DNA from 2 places in the Herbiconiux dendrobii genome. Region 1 is predicted to be linked to the other one. Evidence: predicted binding sites of a transcription regulator. Region 1 holds the regulator's gene; the other holds the start of a gene.
The links. The regulator HspR, encoded in region 1, represses chaperone genes until heat shock. The targets are predictions, from matches to a motif close to AAGTTGAGTCNNNNNGACTCAACTT.
Positions count from the first base shown of each region.

Region 2: the regulator HspR is predicted to act here: its motif matches at 1,933-1,957, upstream of ACN4JJ_RS15325 (ATP-dependent Clp protease ATP-binding subunit).

Region 1 covers NZ_JBLZQV010000002.1:566,161-569,560, forward strand. Annotated here, with positions in the region: gene ACN4JJ_RS07590 (nucleotide exchange factor GrpE) at 1-475, shown strand, start outside; gene ACN4JJ_RS07595 (DnaJ C-terminal domain-containing protein) at 468-1,463, shown strand; gene ACN4JJ_RS07600 (heat shock protein transcriptional repressor HspR) at 1,645-2,070, shown strand; gene ACN4JJ_RS07605 (hypothetical protein) at 2,174-2,827, shown strand; gene ACN4JJ_RS07610 (class I SAM-dependent methyltransferase) at 2,857-3,400, shown strand, end outside.
Region 2 covers NZ_JBLZQV010000004.1:541,366-544,765, forward strand. Annotated here, with positions in the region: gene glgX (glycogen debranching protein GlgX) at 1-1,786, opposite strand, end outside; gene ACN4JJ_RS15325 (ATP-dependent Clp protease ATP-binding subunit) at 1,977-3,400, shown strand, end outside.

The sequences.
Region 1 (3,400 bases):
GACCTCCCTCTCGGATGCCGACCTGTCGTTCCTGTCGGGTCAGACATCCGCCGACGAGCTGGCCGCCGAGCGGCTGGCCGACCTCCAGCGGGTGACGGCCGAATACGCCAACTACCGCAAGCGCACCGAGGCGAACCGTGAGGTGGAGCGCGAGCGCGCCACCGGCGACGTCGTGAAGGTGCTCATCCCGGTGCTCGACGACCTCGATCGGGCCGCCAAGCACGGCGACCTCGAAGAGGGCGGCCCGTTCACCGCGATCGCCAACAAGCTGCGCTCGAGCGTGGAGCGGGTGGGCCTCAAGCCCTTCGCGGCGGTCGGGGAGGAATTCGACCCCCAGCTGCACGAGGCGATCTTCCAGCAGCCCAGCGACGACGTCACCACCCCCACGATCGCCGACGTGGTCGAGTCGGGGTACTACCTCGGCTCCACGCTGCTGCGCGCCGCCAAGGTCGTGGTGGCGGTGCCCAATGGCTAGCCAGGACTGGTTCGACAAAGACTTCTACAAGGTGCTCGGGGTGTCGAAAGACATCTCCGACGCCGAGTTGAAGAAGGCGTACCGCAAGCTCGCCCGTCAGTACCATCCCGACTCCAATCAGGGCGACGTCAAGGCCGAGGCCCGGTTCAAAGAGATCTCCGAGGCCTACTCGGTGCTCTCGGACGCCGAGCAGCGCAAGGAGTACGACCAGATCCGCGCCATGGGCTCCGGCGCTCGCTTCACCGCGGGTGGCGGGGGTCAGGGCGGCGGCTTCGAAGACGTCTTCGGCGGTATGTTCGGCCAGGGCGGAGGCGGTGCCCGCGGGCAGTCGTACAGCTACCAGCAGTCGCCGGGCGGCTTCGACGACATCCTGGGTGGGATGTTCGGCGGCGGTGCGCGCGGGGGTCGCGGTGGCTTCGGCGGCGCCTACGGTCCCACCCGGGGCCGCGACGTCACGGCGCGCACCACGATCGACTTCGTCACCGCGGTCAAGGGCGACACCATCAAGCTGCAGACGGCGGATGGCAAGCCGATCACGGTGAAGATCCCGGCCGGCGTGGCCGACCAGCAGAAGATCAAGCTGCGCGGCAAGGGCGAGCCCTCGCCCGACGGCGGTGAGCCCGGCGACATCGTGCTCACGGTCTCGGTGCGCAAGCATCCGGTGTTCGAGCGTGACGGGCTGAACCTGCGCGTGAACGTGCCGGTCACCTTTGTCGAGGCCACCCTCGGTGCCACCATCGAGGTGCCGACGCTCGGCGGTGCGCCGGTGAAGCTCAAGGTCGCGGCGGGAACTCCGTCGGGCCGGGTGCTGCGCGTCAAGGGCCGTGGCGTGGAGTCGGCCAAGGGCAAGGGCGACCTGCTCGCGGTCGTGCAGGTCGCGGTGCCCGCGCACCTCACGGCGGCGCAGCGCGAGGCCCTCGAGGCGTTCCACGCGGTGGAGCCCGCCGAGAACCCGCGCACCGAGCTCCTCGCGAAAGCGCAGGACTGAGGATGCCGCGGGTCGGCCTGCCCCGTTCGGTGGCAGGCCGGCCCGCGCTCTCCTCCCGTACCTCTTCTGCCCGCACGATGACAGCGGATGTGGCATCTCGCGTGTCGAACCCGCAACCACCGTCATCTCGGCCCGCACATCCGTACTCGAGTCACACTGATCTCTCTGAGGGAGGAATCGCATGAACGACGTCGATGAGAACTCTCCGTTGTTCGCGATCGCCGTGGCGGCCGAGCTCGCCGGCATGCATCCGCAGACCCTCCGGCAATACGACCGGCTCGGGCTGGTGAGTCCCACCCGCACGGCCGGCAAGTCGCGCCGCTACTCGATGCGTGACGTGGTGCAGCTGCGCGAGGTGGCGCGCCTGTCGTCCGAGGGTGTCTCGCTCGAGGGGATCGCGCGCATCCTGCAGCTCGAGAACCAGGTCTCCGCGCTGAGTGCCCGCGTGCGCGAACTCGAGGGCGCGCTCGCCGACGAGCTGCTCAACCGCCCCGGCCGCCGCGTCTTCGCCGCCGGTGTGGAGGGCGAGGTCATCTCGCTGAAGCACGGCACCCGCACCCAGCGCCGCACCGAGCTCGTGGTCTGGCGCCCCGGCCGCGACGAGTAGCGGGCCGACAGAGAACTTTCCGGTCGCCTGCGCTCAGGTCGGTCTTCGGCCATCCGCCTCAGGTCACCTTGACTCCAGGCCGGCGAGCGAGGATGCTCGTGCCGTGACGTATTCTCAGTTTCAGGGCCCCGGCCCCGGCCCCGACCCCGGCTCTGTGGCGCGTCCGGTCGCGCCACCGCGTCCGGCGCTGACCGCTCGGCAGAAGCGCGGTGCGACGCTCGGAGGGCTGGCGCTGGGAGCTGTCGTCGCGTGCTTCGCAGTCGGGCTCGGTGCGGCGGTGCTGATCGCCGGGTGGACGATGGACGTGGATGCGGCCGTGCAGTCCGCGGCTCCGGTGCTTGTCGCCGCCACGCTCGTGCTGCTCGGCGGGGCGTGGGCCGCCTCGTGGGGCCTGCTGCGACGTCACGGCGTGGCGCATCCGGTCGCCGTCACGGGCTGGTCGCTCGCGATCGTGGTCGTCGTCGCGGTGCTCTCAGCGGTGCTGGCGGGGTTGCTGGCGGTCGTCTTCGGGGCGCTGTCGTTCGTGTTCACGATGAGCGGGCAGGCGATCGGGCCGATCGTCGTGGTGGCCGCGCTGGCTGCGGCGGTGCCTCCGCTCCTGGCGGGCTGGCTGTCCGTGGCGGGACTGTCGCGTGCCTACCGCCCTGCCGGGACGGCGGTTCCCGCCGCGCCCTTCGTGCTGCCCGCCGGCGCATCGCCGCCCGCCACGCCCCCGGGGGCCGGCGAAGCGGGCCCGCATCCGCTCGTCCGCATCTGAAGCACCCGGGCACCGCGTACGGTTGAACGGTGACAGAGTTCTCGTTCGACGCCCTCCGCCGCCACCCCGACATCGAGGCCGACAATCTGTTCGCGGTCGATGCGAGTGACCGGCTGATCCTCGACGAGGCGGATGCGGCCATCCAGTCGACCCGGGGCGAACCGGGACAGGTGGTCGTGATCGGCGACAACTACGGCGCGCTCACGCTGGCCACCGCCGGAGTGCTCGAGATCCACGGCATCCGGGTGCACCAGGACGCCCGCTCGGGTGAGCTCGCGCTCGCCGAGAACGCCCGGCGCGTGCTCGATGTCGACCTCGGCGGCCGTTTCCGCAGCCTGCCGCTCGGCCCCGAGCTGCTCGAGGGGGCGACCGTGGTGCTGCTCCAGCTGCCGCGCAGCCTGGCCGCGCTCGACGAGTTCGCGCGGGCGATCGCCGCGTACGCCGATCCCTCGGTCGTGGTGTTCGCGGGTGGGCGCGTCAAGCACATGACGCCGGCCATGAACGAGGTGCTCGCCGCCTCCTTCGGCGAGGTCACGGCCACGCTGGCGCGCCAGAAGTCCCGCGTGCTGATCG
Region 2 (3,400 bases), on a different contig from region 1:
GGTCGTCCGACGACGGCGCCTGGCGGAACCAGGCCGGGTGCAGCGCCGGGTTCTCGCGGCGCAGCGCGATCAGGTCGCGGGTGAAGGCGAGCAGCTCCTGGTCGGCGTTCGCCCAGTCGAACCACGAGATCTCGTCGTCCTGGCAGTAGGCGTTGTTGTTGCCGCCCTGGGTGCGGCCGAGTTCGTCGCCGCCGAGCAGCATCGGCACGCCGGCCGAGAGCAGCAGCGAGGCGAGCAGGTTGCGGCGCTTGCGGTCGCGGCGCTCGTTCACGGCCTCGTCGTCGGTGGGGCCCTCGGCGCCGCCGTTCGAGGACTTGTTGTCGCTCTCGCCGTCGTTGTTGTCCTCGCCGTTGGCCGCGTTGTGCTTGTCGTTGTACGAGGTGAGGTCGTGCAGGGTGAAGCCGTCGTGCGCGGTGATGAAGTTCACGCTCGACAGCGGCGAGCGCCGTGAGGCCTCGTAGACGTCGGGCGAGCCCAGGATGCGCTGCGCGAGGGTGCCGAGCACGGCATCCGTGCCGTTCCAGAAGTCGCGCACGTCGTCGCGGAACTTGCCGTTCCACTCCGACCAGTCGGCCGGGAAGCCGCCGACCTGGTAGCCCGCGGTGTCCCACGGCTCGGCGATCATCTTCACCGGCGCGAGCACCGGGTCCTGCTGGATGAGGGTGAGGAACGCGCTGTGCAGCTCGGCGTCGCCGCCCTGCCGGGTGAGGGTGGTGGCCAGGTCGAAGCGGAAGCCGTCGACGTGCATCTCGGTGACCCAGTAGCGCAGCGAGTCCATGATCAGCCCGAGGGCGGCCGGATGCCCGACGTTGAGGCTGTTGCCGGTGCCTGTGGTGTCGAAGTAGTTGCCCTCGTCGCCCTCCACCAGGCGGTAGTAGGCGGCGTTGTCGATGCCCTTGAAGCTCAGCGTCGGGCCCATGTGGTTGCCCTCGGCGGTGTGGTTGTAGACCACGTCGAGGATGACCTCCAGGCCGGCCTCGTGCAGCGCCTTGACCATCTGCTTGAATTCGGCGACCTGCCCGCCAGGGCCGGCCGCGGCGCCCGCGTCGCTCACGTACTCGTTGTGCGGGGCGAAGAAGCCGATCGAGTTGTAGCCCCAGTAGTTGCGCAGGCCCTTCTCCTCGAGGTGGCTGTCCTGCACGAACTGCTGCACCGGCAGCAGCTCGACCGCGGTGACGCCGAGGTCGGTGAGGTGCTTGATCGCCGAGGGATGCGCGAGGCCCGCGTAGGTGCCCCGGATCTCCTCCGGGATCTCGGGGTGCAGCTTGGTGAAGCCCTTGACGTGGGTCTCGTAGACGACCGACTCGCTGAGCAGGGTGCGCGGCGCGCGGTCGTCTCCCCAGTCGAAGCCCGGGTCGGTGATGATGCAGCGGGGCGTGGCCGGCGCCGAGTCGGTGTCGTCGCGCTGCTCGGGGTCGTTCATGTCGTGGCCGAAGACGGCCTGGCCCCAGTCGTAGCCACCGTCGATCGCGGTGGCGTGCGGGTCGAGCAGCAGCTTGTTCACGTTGTGCCGGAGACCGGCGGCGGGGTTCCACGGGCCGTCGACGCGGATGCCGTAGCGGGTGCCGATGCCGGCTCCGTCGACGAAGCCGTGGAAGACGTGCCCGGTGCGCTCGGGCAGGCGGATGCGGGTCTCCTCGCCGTTCTCGTCGAAGGTGCAGACGTACACGTGGTCGGCGGTCTCGGAGTAGAGGGCGAAGTTCCAGCGGCCGTCGCCGGTGTCGTCGGCACCGTCGTGCACCGTCGAGAAGCCGAGCGGGTAGGGAAGGGAACGGGCAGCAGCCATGAGAGGAAGTCCTGTCAGTGGGAGTCGGGTATCGACTCTCATCAAGCCATGATTCGACGGAATTGAGACCCCCTGTTTTTCCTCGAGAGGGAGCTGTATCCGCCTCTCAGGGTACCCACGGGAATAACTTCCCGTCGATGGCGTTGAACTTGAGCGTAAGGCACTCAAGTTTCATGAACCAGGAGGTTTCGTGCCCGAGAACTTCGGCCCCGAGGGGCCCACGCAAGACGGCAGCGGCAACAACAGCTCGTTCGACGAGTTCCTCGCGCGCTACCTCGAAGGCGAGCGCGCGGCCCGCGCCGGCCGCTCGATCGACCTCAGCAAGCTGATCAGCCGCCGCACCCAGGAGCTGCTCGCCGAAGCCGGCCAGTACGCGATCGGCCACGGCCACCGCGAGCTCGACGCCCTGCACATCCTGCGCACCATCGCACCCGTGCAGCCCGCGTCCGACGCCATCCGCGGGGTCGGCGCCGACCCGCGCGCGATCGTGCGGGCCGCCGAGTCGCGGCTCCCCGCCGCGAGCAGCGACCCCGTCACCGCCCCGGCGCTCACCCAGAGCGCCCAGCGCGCCCTGTTCCACGCCTACCAGGTGGCCCGCGCCTCGGGCTCGACCTACATCGACCCCGAGCACCTCTTCTTCGCGCTCGTGATCAACCAGGACTCCCCCGCCGGCCAGGTGCTGGCACAGGCCGGCGTGACCCCGGATGCGCTGCAGGAGGGCATGCGCCAGAACATCGGCGCCGCGGCCGGCGCTGCGGGTGACCCCGCTTCGGCGATGGGCGACGACACCGCCGACGCGGCATCCGAGACCCCGACGCTCGACAAGTTCGGCACCGACCTCACCGCGCTCGCCCGCGAAGGCTCGCTCGACCCGGTGGTCGGCCGGCTCGACGAGATCGAGCAGACCGTCGAGATCCTGTCCCGCCGCACCAAGAACAACCCGGTGCTGGTGGGCGAGGCCGGCGTCGGCAAGACCGCGATCGTCGACGGCATCGCCCAGGCGATCGTCGACGGCACCGTGCCCGAGCAGCTGCGCGACAAGCGCGTGGTGGCCATCGACCTGCCCGCGATGCTCGCCGGAACCCGCTTCCGCGGCGACTTCGAGGAGCGCCTCACCACGCTGATGGACGAGATCTCGGCGCACAAGAACGAGATCATCGTGTTCATCGACGAGATCCACACGGTCGTCGGCGCGGGCGGTTCCGGCGAGAACAGCATGGACGCCGGCAACATCCTGAAGCCCCGGCTGGCCCGCGGCGACCTGCATCTGCTGGGCGCCACCACGCTCAAGGAGTACCGCGGCATCGAGAAGGACCCGGCGCTCGAGCGCCGTTTCTCGCCCGTGACCGTGGGCGAGCCGTCGATCCCGGATGCCGTGCAGATCCTGCACGGGCTCCGCTCGGCGTACGAGGAGCACCACGGCGTGAGCTACACGGATGCGGCCCTCGCCAGCGCCGTCGAGCTCTCGGCCCGCTACGTGAGCGACCGCTTCCTGCCCGACAAGGCGATCGACCTGATCGACCAGGCCGGCGCGCGACTGCGGCTCTCGCTCGGCAAGCTGCCCGAGGTGGTCGACATCTCGGCGCTGCAGGCCGATCTGGCCGCCCTGGAGGG